Regions from separate parts of the Priestia sp. 179-F W1.4 NHS genome, predicted to be linked through region 1. Evidence: riboswitches for the same ligand, from Rfam matches in the RefSeq annotation. Region 1 holds a riboswitch; the other holds the start of a gene.
The links. A riboswitch is a leader RNA that binds a small molecule or an ion and turns the genes downstream of it on or off. The one in region 1 is predicted to bind thiamine pyrophosphate.

Region 1 (7,954 bases):
TCATCAACATATCAGTATTTTAGTTCCAGACGTGTCTTCACAGGCTTTAGAAGCAGGAGTAAAAGGCGTAACAGATAGAATTGAACAGACTGATGTTACGTATTGTCACCATTACTGTTCATATACAGAACAAGGTGGGTATGACAGCATCAAACAGCTTATTGAACAAGGAAAAGTTCCAACCGCTGTGATTTGTTTGAGTGATCATGTTGCATTAGGAGCTCTTTCTGCTCTTAATGACTACGGCATCTCTGTGCCAGCTGATTGTGAAGTGATGGGATTTGATAACCAAGAGTTCTCTAAATTTACTAACCCAAAACTTTCGACTGTCAATTTGCCGGTAGAAAAAATGGCCTATTGTGCAGGAGAGCTTTTAGTTAAAACAATTTCTGATCCATATGGGGATGTGGACCAACAGATATTTGATTTGGAAATTATTCATCGTAATACAACGAGAATCAAATAAAAAGCAATGCCATTCATGAGGTCTCTTTAAAAAGAGACCGATTTACAAAAATATAAGAGCAAGCTTTTTATTTTTTTATTAGTAAAACGTTGTACTAAAACGTTTTACTAAATATAGAGTAATTCACTACTAACAAAGGGGAGAAGGAAATGAAACATTTATACGGAGTTACAACAGCAATGGTTACACCGTTTACTAAAACGGGTGAAGTAGATTTAGAGAAAGTAGTAAATTTAACAGAGTTTTTAATTTCAAAAGGAGTGCACTGCTTGTATCCGCTTGGTACCACGGGCGAGATGCTTCGTCTATCTGTCAAAGAAAGAAAGCAAGTTGCAGAAACAGTAGTGAAACAAGCGGCTAATCGTGTAACCGTATTCATACATGTAGGAGCTATGAATGAAGAAGATACAATTGAGCTTGCAAAACATGCCTATGAAATTGGCGCCGACGGTATCGGAGTAGTTACGCCTATGTTCTTTGGAGCAAACGATAACGAACTAGAAACGTATTTTATAAAAGTAGCAAACAGTGTCCCGAATGATTTTCCCGTATATTTATATAATATTCCTCAGTGTTCAAGCAATGATTTAACGGCAGAGGTAGCTCAAAAAGTGGCAGATTCATGCAAGAATGTAATTGGTATTAAATATAGCTACCCTGACTATTTACGCGTAAATGATTATTTAAATATTAACGATGGAAACTTTTCTGTTCTTCCCGGAACCGATCGTTTATTTTTAGCAGCTCTGGCTATGGGATGTGAAGGAGTTGTCTCCGGTGTATCGGGCGTTTATCCCGAACCTTTTGTAGAGACTTATAATGCCTTTAAAGCGAATGATTTAGAAAAAGCGAGAAAGATGCAAAAAGTTGCTATTCAATATTGTGAAGCTCTTTTAAACGGAAGCAACATGTCTTATTTTAAAGAAGCATTAAAATTGAGAGGCATTGATGTTGGTGGCATGAGATCTCCTCAAATAGATTTAACAGAAGAAGAAGTCAAAGAATTAGATGATAAACTAAATAGCATTCGTCCAAAGAGCAGTGTTTAATAATTGGTTCATGTTCTGAATAAACTCATGCATTTCTAGTGAACAGGGCTGTTTGATAATAAGCAAACAGCTCATTCACTATAACGATTAAGGTTATGGAGGGATATTCTATGGCGGTTACATCTAAATTAAATGAAAGCGTTAACAAAGGTTTAGGTCCTGTAAAGCAAGATGTAAAAAAGACGAATATACGCTGGTGGCTTATTATTGTATTGCTAATTGGAGCAGTTGTTAACTATTTAGACCGCTCTAATTTAAGCATCGCTAATACCACGATTGCCAAAGAGTTTGGGCTGTCTTCTACACAAATGGGTCTTTTGCTTTCAGCTTTTCTCTGGCCATATGCCTTAGCAAATCTACCAGCAGGCTGGCTGGTTGATAAATACGGGCCGAAAAAAATGTTTGCATGGGCATCAGGCCTATGGTCTGTGGCAACGGTAGCAAGTGCATTTACTAACACGTATTCTGCTCTTTATGCCATGAGAATGCTTCTTGGTGTATCGGAGTCTCCTTTTTTTACTTCAGGAATTAAAGTGACGGAAAGATGGTTTAAAAAAGAAGAGCGCGGCCTTCCTACTTCGATTATTAATACAGGGTCTCAAATTGCTAATGCGATTGCTCCGCCACTTCTAACGGTACTGCTTTTAACAATGAGTTGGAGAGGAATGTTTGTTGTTATAGGAGCAGCAGGCTTTATTGTGATGTTTGTTTGGCTAAAGATATACCGAGATCCGGATTATGTTGCCAATAAAGTGAAAGCTGTCCCTAAAGAAGAGATAAAAATCAGTCATACCTCACAAGCAAAATGGTCACAGCTGTTTAAATATAAAAGCACATGGTTTATGATTATCGGGAATTTCGGAATTATGTTTACGATATGGGTTTATTTAACTTGGCTTCCTAGCTACTTAGAAACAGAGCGCGGTTTTAGCCTAAAACAAACGGGCTGGATTGCTGCTATTCCGTTTCTAGCAGGAATCATAGGAGTGTTGCTTGGTGGTGTAATTTCAGATAGATTTATTCGAAAAGGAATTAATGCAGTAACGGCAAGAAAAATACCAATTGTAGGCGGGGCAATCTTAGCCGCAGCATCGGTAGCACCCGTTCCTTTTATTGATAATGCAGCCTTAAGTATTGTCTTATTGTCGATTGGCTACTTCGCGTCACAGCTGCCATCAGGCGTCATTTGGACTCTAGCGGCGGATATTGCACCAAAGGAACAAGTTGCTTCACTCGGCGCTATTCAGAACTTCGGTGGATTTCTAGGAGCGGCAATGGCTCCTATCGTAACAGGGTTTATATTAGATGCAACGGGAACTTTTACGGCGGTTTTCCTGTTAGGAGCAGGACTGCTTTTAATTGGTGCTATTAGTTATGGCGTATTTTTAAAGAAGCCAATAGCTAACTAGTAATGTCACAAAAACAAAGAGCACACACTGCATGAAAAAGGTGTGTGCTTTTTCTTTTACTACTAAAAAGGAAACTATTTTCATTACCATATCATGAACCTTTCTATTGAATAAAACGCTTTACTATGATAAAACTATTACAGGTAAACATATGATAATAGATTAATTTCATAGAGATACAACACCACTAGGGGTGCTTTCGAAGCTGAGAGAGACGATAAGTCTTAACCCTTATAACCTGAACTAGGTAATACTAGCGTAGGAAAGAGGTATTGTAATGGATGTTTTGTATGGGATTTCCTTACGAACTCGTTATAATAATTTTGTGTACATAAACAAAAACACTTCTTTCCTGCGAAAGAAGTGTTTTTTTATGCGTAAAGGAAGGTGTCATACATGAAAGAAACAATTGATTTGCTTGTCAAACAGGTGGAGGAGCGCAAAGGAGAGTTAATCCAGTTATTAACAACGCTTGTTTCGTATAAAACGCCAGCGCCTCCTGCACGAAATTCTCATGAAGCGCAGCTGTACGTAGCGGATTTTCTTAAAAACTGCGGTTTTTCCATTGATATGTGGGACTTATATTCTAACGACCCTATCGTAGTGGGAACGTTAAAAGGACAAAAATCGGCTGACTATCAAAGCTTGATTATTAACGGCCATATGGATGTTGCTGAGGTACAAGAAAATAAAAAGTGGGAAACCAATCCGTTTGAAGCTGTTGTGAAAGACAATATGATAATTGGACGCGGAGTTGCTGATATGAAAGGCGGTTTGGCGGGAGCATTATTTGCAGTTCAGCTTTTAACAGAAGCAGGAATCGAGCTGCCAGGAGACTTGATTTTTGAATCCGTTGTAGGAGAAGAAGTAGGAGAGGCAGGTACGCTGCAATGCTGTCAGAAAGGGTATACAGCTGATTTTGCGCTTGTAGTCGATACAAGTGATTTACATATTCAAGGTCAAGGCGGAGTGATCACGGGATGGATTACGATAAAAAGCAGTAAAACCTATCATGACGGTACACGCCGAAGTATGATTCATGCTGGAGGAGGGCTGTTAGCCGCAAGCGCTATTGAAAAGATGGCAAAAGTGATCGGAGGGCTACAAGAATTGGAGCGTCACTGGGCTGTTACAAAGAGCTATCCAGGATTTTTGCCAGGGACAAATACGATTAATCCAGCAGTAATCGAAGGCGGAAGACATGCTGCTTTTATTGCAGATGAATGCAGGCTGTGGATCACCGTTCACTATTATCCTAATGAATCGTACGACCAAGTATCAAAAGAAGTGGAAGAATATATTATAGCTATTGCAAAAGCAGATCCATGGTTAAAAGATAATCTGCCAACCTTTGAATGGGGAGGCACATCAATGATTGAAGACAGAGGAGAAATCTTTCCGTCATTAGAAATTGATGAAAATCATGCAGGAGTGCAGCTGCTTGCAAATACTCATGAACAAATGGAAGGGAAAAAGCCTCCAATTGATGTGTCAACTAGCGTAACAGACGGGGGATGGCTAGCTGATGCGGGAATTCCCGCCGCTATTTACGGTCCGGGAAATTTAGCAAATGCACATGCTGTGAACGAACAATTAGATATTAATCAGCTTGTTCAATATACAAAAGTGATAGTGCAGTTCATTTATACGTGGCTGCATACGCATAAGGAGTGATCATCATGAAATTTAGTGAACGATTATACGAAAAGCTGCAGCCTATTTGGCGTCAAAATCATAATCATCCCTTCGTACAGGGGATGGGAGATGGAACGCTTGAAAAGGAGAAGTTTCGCTTCTACATGATTCAAGATTACCTTTACCTAATTGATTATGCCAAATTATTTGCGATTGGAGCCATGAAAGCTACGGATCTTCAAACGATGGGGAAATTTGCAGCCCTTTTAGATTCTACATTAAACGAAGAAATGAGTCTGCACCGTGAGTATGCCAAGAAATTTGAAATCAGCGAAAAAGAATTAGAAAAAGCGCAGCCATCTCCTACAACGCTTGCATACACGCACTATATGCTGCACGTTGGTCAAAGTGGAACATTAGCTGAATTAGTAGCCGCTCTTTTGCCTTGTATGTGGAGCTACTGGGAAATAGGAAAAGAACTTAGTGAAAAGCCTGGAGCTAACAATGAGTTTTACCGTGAGTGGATTGAAATGTACAGCTCAGAAGAATTTGGAGAACTGGCGACATGGTGTATCAATTTATTTGACTCACTTACTGAAGATAAATCAGAAGTGGAATTAGAAAAGCTTGAAGAAATTTTCTTGAATACGACGCGTTTTGAGTATATGTTCTGGGATATGGCTTATAACGAAGCGATGTGGCCAATTCATGAATAGGTCTGTGTTATCTTTTCAAAACGTCAGTTTTACGTACAAGAACGGTGATCAAGCGATTTTAAAATCATTAAACTTAGACGTGAAAGAAGGCGAGTTTGTCAGTATCGTTGGAGCGAGCGGCTCTGGGAAAAGTACGTTGTTTCGTCTCATTACAGGTCTTGAACAGCAGAGTGAAGGCGATATCGTGATTAACGGAAAGTCTTATGAAAAGCGACTAGGAAAAGTAGGCTATATGCCGCAGCAAGATTTGCTTCTTCCGTGGCGCACGATTTTAGACAATGCATCTCTGCCGCTTGAGCTTCACAATGTGTCAAAAGCAAGTGCTCATAGGCAAGTATCTCAGCTGCTCGAAGAGTTTGGTTTAAAAGGGTATGAAAATCGTTTTCCAAGTGATTTATCCGGAGGGATGAAGCAGCGTGTTTCTTTTCTGCGAACGATATTAAGCGGTTCTAACGTACTGCTTTTAGATGAGCCTTTTAGTGCACTTGATGCCATTACGCGTTTATCAATGCAGGAATGGCTGCTTGAACAATGGCAAAAGCGTAAACATAGCATCTTATTTATCACTCATGACGTCAATGAAGCGCTTTTTTTATCAGATCGCATTTTTATCTTTTCAGACAAGCCAGTAAGTTGTCTTGAAGAAATTCAAGTGCCGCTTAGCAGACCTCGAACGCAAAAAGATCTGAATCAACAGCGAGTGCTTGATGTGAAAGATTATTTAATTGAACAGCTAAGATCGAAGGTGAACACATGAAAAAGTACGGGGCTTCAGTGATTTTAGTAGTCATTTTGCTGGCTGCTTGGGAAATTGGAGCACGCATTGTAAACTATCCGTTTATTTTACCAACGCCCAGCGGTATTTTAACGAAGCTTTGGGAGCTGCGAATGGATTTATTGTTTAAGCATTTACCAGCTACGTTATCTATTGTCGTAATTGGGCTTGTAATATCCGTTGTGCTAGGGGTTCTGCTGGCTGTGTGGATGAATTGGAGTCCGCTTATTGAGCGTGCTTTTTATCCGCTTATTATTGCGTCACAAATGATCCCGACCATTGCCATTGCTCCTGTATTTGTGCTGTGGTTTGGCTACTCCATTTGGAGCAAAGTGATTGTGACCGTATTAATTACGTTTTTTCCCATTACCGTTAGCACATTTGACGGGCTTCGTTCTACAAACAAAGAGTTAAAAGAACTCATGTTAACGATGGGAGCAACAAAAAAAGATATTTTCTTTAAGTTGAACATTCCTTCTGCACTGCCTCATTTTTATTCGGGACTCAAAGTAGCGGTTACCTTTAGTATAATAGGTGCTGCCATTGGGGAATGGTTGGGTGCGCAAGCAGGCTTAGGATATTTCAGTCGTCGCATGATGACACAGTTTGATGCAGCTGGTGTATTTGCACCAATTGTGATTTTATCCGCGCTTGGTATTTTATTTTTTATTATTGTAGTAGGTTTCGAAAAACGTTCATTAAAGTGGAGGAAAACAGAATGAAAAAATGGTTTGCGATTAGCTTAAGCCTGCTGCTTGTTTTGATGCTCGCTGCTTGCGGTCAGGACAAGGAAAATAAAGCTGGTGACAGTAAAAAATTAAAAGACGTTACAATTATGCTTGATTGGTATCCAAATGCAGTGCACAGCTTCATTTACGCTGCACAAGAAAAAGGATATTTCAAAAAAGAAGGGCTGAATGTAAAAGTACAATTTCCTGCTAATCCAACAGACTCGCTTAATTTAGCAGCTGCAGGGAAAGTCACGCTCGGCCTTTACTATCAGCCTGATGTAGCAATGGCACGAGCAAATGAAGATGTGCCGGTAAAGTCGGTAGGAGCGATTGTAAGATCTCCGCTAAACCGGGTTGTGGCATTGAAAGATAGCGGTATTAAGCGTCCTAAAGATTTAGAAGGAAAAGTAGTAGGATACAGCGGAACACCATTAAGTGAATCTGTTCTAAAGAAAATGGTGAAAAGCGATGGAGGAGATCCGAATAAAGTAAAACTAGTAGACGTAGGGTTTGAGTTAAATTCATCGCTGATTAGCAAAAAAGTAGATGCTGTAATAGGTGCGTATATTAACCACGAAGTACCATTGCTTCACAAAAAAGGATACAAAACGGTTGACATTGATCCGTCAGATTACGGCGTGCCATCTTATTACGAGCTAGTGGCCGTTACAGGGGATCAAACGTGGGCAAAAGATTCTGATACGATTAAAGCGTTTTGGCGTGCCGCGACAAAAGGGTATGAATACACGGAGAAACATCCAAAAGAATCACTTCAAATTTTGTTAGATAATCAAGATAAATCAAACTTTCCGCTCGAAAAAGATGTGGAAACAAAAAGTTTGAATATCTTACTTCCAAAAATGAAGTCTGAACAAGGATTCGGCAGTCAAACGAAAGAATCATGGCAATCAAATGTTGACTGGTTAAAAGAGTCAGGGTTAATTAAGAAAAAGCCAAATGTAGATGAGATGTTTGAGAATATTGGGGAATCTCAGTAAATAATTTAAGACGAATTTAAAAAAACCTCCTTATACTGAACGTAACTTTCTGAAAGAGAAAGTGAAAAGGTCAAGGAGGTTTTTTTATGGCTTTTACGATAGTAGATAAGGAAACATGTATTGCTTGCGGAGCATGTGGAGGGAGTGCGCCAGATCTTTATGATTATGATTCAGA
Region 2 (7,954 bases), on a different contig from region 1:
GCAATTGCATTTGATCATAAAGCAGATATTGTTGCTTCTATTGCAGCGGCAATTGGTGTTTTATTATCCATTATTGGTGATAAAATGGATGTTCAACTGCTGTTATACGGAGATAAAATAGCAAGTATCTTTGTTGCTTATTTAATTTTTAACATTGCCAGACAAATGATGGGAGAGTCTTTTCAAATCTTAATGGAAGGCAATATTGATGAAGAGCTACTGAAAGAACTTGAAGAAAGTATTTATGAATTTGAAGATGTGAAGCGGATTGATCGCGTTCGAGCAAGAGAACATGGCCATTACATATTAGTGGATGTACGTATTTCAATTGACCACTTTAAAACAATTAAGGAAGGTCATGATTTAGGACGAGAAATCAAAGCTACACTTATGAAAAAGCATGATAATATTCAGGAAGTATTAATCCATTTGAATCCTTATTATCCAGATTAAAGAGACGCAGCGAAAATTTTCCGCTGCGTCTTTTTGCATTTTTTTTACATACTATTTATTTTTTTAGAAACAATGAATATTAACAAGAGACATCGAGGCAGGTGAGTGGCACTGTTAATTAAACGAAGGCCTAAGCGAAAAAAAAGTCCTATCTCCCTTGAAGAAAAGGAGCCAAAAATAGAAATTGAACTTGGTACAAACATAGAAGAAACTCTAAATGTGCTAGAAGAACGGTTAGACTATACGAGCGATATAGGGAAAAGGTGGCTAAAGTTCAATTATGAGCGTGCGCTTTTAGTTTATTTTGTTCCTCTTATGGATTCAGTGAAATTAAATGAGCATGTGATCAAACCTTTATTAATCGAAAAAGAAGGAAAGATAAGTGAAATTATTCAGGCCGCTTCAATTACTCCTACAAAAGATTTGAATGAAATGATTAGTTTAATGAGCCGAGGTGCGTCTGTTTTATTAATAGAGAATGATCCGTTTGTGTATGCAATTGATTCTACCAAAACGGCTACAAGAGAAGTTAATCAAGCCCTGAATGAAAAAGTGATTAGGGGTTCACAGGAAAGTTTTGTCGAGAGCTTGGACAAAAATCTAAACATGATGAGGCAAAAATTTTTAGATGGAAGCCTTATTGTACGCTATATCGAAGTAGGCAGTATTTCACGCACTCGAGTGGCAGTTTTATATTTGAAAAATATAGCAAACGCAGAAATTTGTAATATGATTATTGATCGTATCAAACAAATTGAAGTGGATGGAGTAGATAGTGGGAGCATCATTGAAGAGGCTTTAGAAGATTCGCCTCTTTCACCCTTTCCTCAGCTGTTGAACACAGAAAGGCCGGACCGGGTAATGGGTAATCTGTTAGAAGGCAGAATGGCCGTTTTAACAAATGGAAATAGTTCTGCGTTAATTGCTCCTGTTAACTTTTTTACTTTTTATCAATCGCCTGAAGATTACAATACACGTGCACTTTATGGCTCATTTTTTCGACTTTTACGCGTGTTCAGTTTTTTTGTTGCCATGAGTTTACCTGCGATTTATATTGCAACGATTTCTTTTCATTACGAGTTAATTCCTTTGGACTTAGTATTTACGGTAAAAGGATCTCTTGAGAACGTTCCGTTTCCTCCGATAGTAGAGGCATTTATTATGGTATTGATATTGGAACTATTAAAAGAAGCATCGCTCAGGCTGCCTTCATCCATTGCTCAAACCATCGGGGTAGTTGGAGGATTAGTTATCGGCACAGCAATTGTTGAAGCGAGTTTAGTTTCAAATATGATGATTATTGTTATTGCTCTAACAGCCGTTTCTTCCTTTGTTGTGCCATCAAACGAAATGAGCACAACGCTGCGAATTTTAAGTTTTCCTATGATGATCGGAGCAGCCGTTTTTGGCTATTTGGGTATTGTTTTTGTACTAGTGCTCATCGTTATGCATTTAGTTATTTTAGAGTCCATTACGATGCCTTACTTAATTCCTTTTGCTCCATTTAGATTTTCCGGCTTAAAGGATGTCTTTGTAAGGATGCATCAGCTTTATTTGAATGAAAGGCCTGCTAATGCTAAGCCTCAAAAACGTAAACGTCAAAAAGCGATAAGGAATTGGGATTCAAATGAATAAAAATAGTATTTCAGCCAGTCAGCTGTTCTTTATCATCTTACAAACTCAAATTGGGATTGGTGTTTTAGGGTTACCTTATAACTTATTTAAAACGGCGCATACGGACGGCTGGATTTCCATGTTAATGAGCGGTTGTATTATTCAAGTCATTACATTATTCCACTGGGGATTAACGCATCGTTTGCCAGGTTTAACGCTGTATCAGATGACTAGCAAGCTGCTTGGTAAGTGGTTAGGTAATTTTTTGAATATAGGATATGTGTTTTATTACATTATTGTCTCAAGTGTCATTACGGTTTTATATGTAAACGTGTTAAAGCGCTGGCTTTATCACTTGACGCCAGCTTATGTTCTTGTCTTTTTATTAGTTGTTATTGCGTTATATTTTGCAAAAGAGAATGTACGCAATATAGGGCGTTTTTTTACTATTGTATCTGTATTTTTAATTATTTTGGTATTATTGGTGTCAAATGCTTATAAAGAGGCCGATGTCCGGTATCTATTTCCGATTGGGCACAGCGGTATTCAAAATATTTTGCTGGCGTCAAAAGAAGGAAGTATCTCAATGTTAGGTTTTGAAGCTATCTTAATTTTAGCACCGTTTGTAAAAGCAAAGTCTACGACGACTTTAAAAATGGTCATGCTTAGTAATTGTATCGTTACGATTTTATATGTGTATATTATCATTGCTTGTTATATGTTTTTTAGCCCAGATGAAATTTTAATTGTACCAGAACCGGTTTTATATATTTTGAAGGCGACGCAAAACTCAGTTATCGAACGAATCGATTTGGTTTTTATTACTTTTTGGATCATTTCTGTTATTACGTCCCTTATTATATATGTATATATTTCAAGTGTAGGCATGCAGGAAATCTTCAAAAAGAAAACTCACCGTCCATTTGTTCCAATTGTATTGATATTTGTAACAGGTCTTTCCATTTATTTTTCAAAAACGGATCAGCTTGTCGCAGCTTTGTCTCAAACAACTAATTATTTAATTTACGTATTCATTTTCTGTATTCCTATCTGTTTGCTATTACTGTCATGGATTAGAAAAGGAACTGTAAAAAATGAAGGATAAACTGATCAAGATAATGAGCATATGTTTAGTTTTAAGTTTTCTAACGGGATGCTGGGATCAAAAATTGTTAAAAGATACGATGTTTTTGTCTACAGTGGCTTATGAAAAAAAGAAAGATAAGGTGATTTCTACTATTGCGATCCGTTCCTATACGTCTAAAGAAGGGACATTAGTGAATAAAACCTATCATGTAGCAGGGGATTCACCTCGAGACGATCGTACAAAAATTAACCAGCAGGTTTCTGGAATTGTTATGTCTGCCAAAAAGAGAATAATCTTATTTGAAGATCGATTAGCTAAAGAAGGTATACTAGAATTATCAGACGTCTTATATCGCACACCGGAAAGTCCTCTAACGGCTAAGTATGTCATTGTAGAAGGGAAACCGAGTACGATAGTTGAGCTACAGCAAGTAGGAGAAGAGCTAATTGGAGAATATTTAGACGGAGTTGTCCATACGGCTGAAGTCAATTCCTTAGTGCCAATTGAAACTCTTCAGTCACTTTGTACCGTGTTGTTTGATGAAGGAAAAGGGCTAGCTCTTCCTTATATGAAATTAAATACTGAAAATAAGACCGTTGATGTAATCGGTACAGCTTTGTTTAATGAAGATAAATTTTCAGGTATTACATTAAATTCCGATGAATCTAAGGCGCTTCTTTTATTAGGAAATCAAAAAGACAAATATATGATTATGAGTCACAAAATTACCATACATGATCAACAGTATGTAGTATCGTATGATGTGTCAGATGCTAAAGCAAAAATGCACGTTAAACCTGATGCGGTGCACGGAGCAAAAGTAATCATACCGCTAAATATAAAAGTAAGTATTAATGAATTTACTAAAAATGAAATGTCATCTCCTGCATTAACAAAAAACGTACAGAAAGAAATTGAAAAGATTCTACAAAAGAAAGCTGAAAAAGTAGTTGAAAAGCTGCAAAAAGCTAACTGTGATTTTCTTGAAATAGGAAGAGAAGTAGCTGCTTATCATCCGAGTATATGGAAAAGGCTTAAATGGAGACAGGACTATAAAAACATCTCGATTAATCCGAAAGTACAAGTGGAAATTATCCATCGTGGAGTTATTAATTAACAAAAGTCATGCGAAAAGCGTGGCTTTTTTAATTGAAAAAATTTTAGTTTACAAAATAACAAAAAGGGAATTGTATTTATTTATTGATGTGATAGGATAAAAAAGCATATAAGTGCATTCACTACGAATGAAAGCAGTGGACGGGTACATATAGATAATAATAAATGGTTTTGGGAGTCAAAGAAGGTGATGTTGAAGTGAATGTAAGCATCAGGTCAATTGTTAAAAAAGTCATGTTCACTCTATTTATTGCGTATACAGCAGTGGTCATTTATGCTACTCTCATACGGGAAAACGAACATGTTTACGGAAAAGCAATGAACTTGGATTTATTTAGTACAATCCGTCTGATGTGGGACAGCGGTAATATAATGCTCACTCTGACAAATATACTGGGAAATATCGTGATGTTTGCGCCGCTTGGAATGTTTATTCCGTTGTTTATGAAGTGGTTTGACGGTTTTATTCAAGTCTTTACGACGGGTTTCTTAATCAGTTTTCTGATTGAAATTTTACAGTACAAGCTAACGGAACGAGTATTTGATATTGATGATATCTTTTTGAACACGCTAGGTACATTTATAGGCTGGGTTATTATTAAAATACTATATTGGATTAAGAACATGCTGAAAGCACGTTTCAAAAAAAGATGAAAGGACTTCTTTACGAAGTCCTTTTTGCATCTTGTTGATAGAAACACTTAATGCAGCGTCTTACGGAAGAATGTGAGGATTCAACGATAATGTGCTGACAATTTTGCTGAACAAATAATAACTTTCCTTCAAGCTGCTTAATTTGTTTTTTAAGCTGTTCTACTTCATTATTGATAGATATTTGAACCACTGTTAACAAACTCTTTAGCTTTTTCTTTCATTCCTTCTTTTCTTACTTCGTTTACATCTTTTTCATTTTCTTGAGCCATGTTACGAATATCTTGAGAAATACGCATCGAACAGAATTTAGGTCCACACATTGAACAGAAATGGGCTGTTTTAGCACCTTCAGCGGGAAGTGTTTCATCGTGATATTCTTTTGCGCGCTCTGGATCTAGTGACAGGTTAAATTGATCATTCCATCTAAATTCAAATCTTGCTTTAGACAGAGCATTATCGCGTTTTTGTGCTCCTGGATGGCCTTTTGCAAGGTCAGCAGCATGCGCAGCAATTTTATAGGTGATAACGCCTTCGCGAACGTCTTCTTTATTCGGGAGTCCTAAATGTTCTTTTGGCGTTACGTAGCAAAGCATAGCTGTCCCAAACCAGCCAATCATTGCAGCACCAATACCTGATGTAATATGGTCATAGCCTGGAGCGATGTCGGTTGTAAGCGGTCCAAGAGTATAGAAGGGAGCTTCCTGGCATATTTCCATTTGTTTATCTACGTTTTCTTTGATGAGATGCATTGGAACATGTCCAGGACCTTCAATCATAACTTGAACATCGTGTTTCCAAGCAATTTTAGTTAATTCACCAAGCGTTTCTAATTCACCGAACTGTGCCTCATCATTAGCATCTGCAATGGAACCAGGACGTAGCCCATCGCCAAGCGAAATAGCAATATCGTATGCTTTACAGATTTCACAGATTTCTTCAAAGCGAGTATATAAAAAGTTCTCTTCATGATGAGCTAAACACCACTGCGCCAAGATGGATCCTCCGCGTGAAACAATACCTGTCGTACGTTTCGCTGTCAGAGGAATATAACGTAAAAGAACACCTGCGTGAATAGTAAAGTAATCAACACCTTGTTCTGCTTGTTCAATTAATGTATCGCGGTATGCTTCCCACGTTAGATCTTCTGCTACGCCTTTTACTTTTTCAAGCGCTTGGTAAATAGGAACGGTCCCTACAGGAACAGGCGAGTTGCGGATAATCCATTCGCGTGTTGTGTGAATATCCTTTCCTGTTGATAGATCCATAATTGTATCGGCTCCCCAACGCGTTGCCCATGTCATTTTTTCTACTTCATCTTCAATAGCTGAACGAATAGCTGAATTTCCGATATTAGCATTAATTTTCACATGGAATTTGCGGCCGATAATCATCGGTTCGCTCTCAGGGTGATTGATATTATTAGGGATAATTGCACGTCCTCTTGCTACTTCTTCACGCACAACTTCAGGATCCATCTGTTCACGAATAGCGATAAATTCCATTTCGGGCGTGATGATTCCTTTTTTCGCATAGTGCATTTGCGTTACATTTTGATTTTTTTTCGCGCGCAAAGGTAAACGTTTAGTGATAAAGCGATCGTACTGATCTCTTGGATCACCGTCATAATAACCGTTATCCTGTGGCTGAACCGTACGGCCTTGATATGTTTCTACATCGTTTCGTTCTGCAATCCACTTTTCGCGCAGAGCCGGTAATCCTTTTTGTAAATTAATTTCATAAGAGGGATCTGTATAAACACCGCTCGTGTCGTATACACGTACGGGACTATTTTCTTCTTCACCAAAAGACCCTGTAGTAGGAGACTGATGAATTTCACGCATAGGTACTTTAAGGTCTTGTCTGGATCCTTGGACATATACTTTGTGACTGTTTGGAAAAGGCTTTTTCATAGAAACTGATACATTTTGTTTTGACATTACATATTCCTCCGGTTTCGCATAAAGTGTAGCTATACCGAACCATAAAAAAAATCGGGTTCTGTGATAGACAGAACCCGATGGAATAGGCAAAAAAAGAATAAACATATACTATTCTTTTCAAGACTACTTCCCTCCGCTGGTATAACCCAAATCAGGTTCAAAGGGTTAAAGAGTTTTATTGCACTCTTCTCTCAGTCTGAGCTATCAGACACCCCTAGTAGAAATAACATTCAAATTATTCAATTTACGGCTTAAGTTTACCATCATTCGGTAAAAAATCAACCCTTAAATAAAAAAAGCTAGACAATTAGCGTTGTCTAGCAGCATCTATTGCAATCACAATAGCTGTAATAATATGCATGATAAATCCCAAAAATGGAATCCAAGCAACCAGTGAGGTAACAAGTCCTAGTATGTTTCCATAAGCAGATAACCCTCGTCTATTAGCTAAAATGAGTGTGATAGCATGAAGAATAAATCCAATAAAAAGAGGAGTATAGCTAAAGCCCATAACAATCCCTGCGCCAATTAAAGGAATTCCCAGCAAGGCTTCATACCCAGCAGTGACCCATTTCATTGTACGTACATTTCCATTCATAGTAAAAAGCCTCCTAAAAAAGATACTACTATATACGAGAAAAGAGAGAAAAAAGTTTCAAATTACTTAGGGGATATGTCGTATAAGTCAGCCCTATTGGATTAAAATGATAGATAACAGTAAAGGGGGGGTGGAAAAAACATAATGATTTAGTCATTTTTTCACACTAAAGAAAAATAGTCTAGATGATTCATTTTTAGCTAAGGGACCAGAATTTATACTGAACATAGTGACTGCTTTTTAAAATAAATAAAAGCTGATATCGTGTTTTTTGGTTGTAGCATGTAAGCTTTTTATTACAAATTATTAAAGATTCTTATCTTTTTGCAAATACACATTGTATTTCATAGTTTTAACAATTATGATAAAAAAGCAAGTGTCAAAATAGGAAAATAGTTGAGCATGTAAAACGAAGCGATAAGCTTATTAATTTGAAAGAAAGGCAAGGTACATAGCTTTATGTGGGAAATTATTGTAGCAATCATTTTAGGG

Region 2: linked by a shared signal. The riboswitch ahead of thiC (phosphomethylpyrimidine synthase ThiC) and the one ahead of ACH0CI_RS14900 (acetylornithine deacetylase) in region 1 are both predicted to bind thiamine pyrophosphate.

What each region holds. Positions count from the first base shown of each region.
Region 1 is NZ_JBIQFF010000002.1:866,612-874,565, reverse strand. It holds gene ACH0CI_RS14915 (LacI family DNA-binding transcriptional regulator) at 1-466, shown strand, start outside; gene ACH0CI_RS14910 (dihydrodipicolinate synthase family protein) at 616-1,515, shown strand; gene ACH0CI_RS14905 (MFS transporter) at 1,626-2,924, shown strand; TPP riboswitch at 3,104-3,206, shown strand; gene ACH0CI_RS14900 (acetylornithine deacetylase) at 3,321-4,598, shown strand; gene tenA (thiaminase II) at 4,604-5,275, shown strand; gene ACH0CI_RS14890 (ABC transporter ATP-binding protein) at 5,268-6,032, shown strand; gene ACH0CI_RS14885 (ABC transporter permease) at 6,029-6,772, shown strand; gene ACH0CI_RS14880 (ABC transporter substrate-binding protein) at 6,769-7,779, shown strand; gene ACH0CI_RS14875 (ferredoxin) at 7,866-7,954, shown strand, end outside.
Region 2 is NZ_JBIQFF010000015.1:9,753-17,706, forward strand. It holds gene ACH0CI_RS26065 (cation diffusion facilitator family transporter) at 1-453, shown strand, start outside; gene ACH0CI_RS26070 (spore germination protein) at 559-2,088, shown strand; gene ACH0CI_RS26075 (GerAB/ArcD/ProY family transporter) at 2,081-3,172, shown strand; gene ACH0CI_RS26080 (Ger(x)C family spore germination protein) at 3,162-4,271, shown strand; gene ACH0CI_RS26085 (VanZ family protein) at 4,469-4,924, shown strand; gene thiC (phosphomethylpyrimidine synthase ThiC) at 5,092-6,861, opposite strand; TPP riboswitch at 6,976-7,090, opposite strand; gene ACH0CI_RS26095 (hypothetical protein) at 7,172-7,462, opposite strand; gene ACH0CI_RS26100 (undecaprenyl-diphosphate phosphatase) at 7,922-7,954, shown strand, end outside.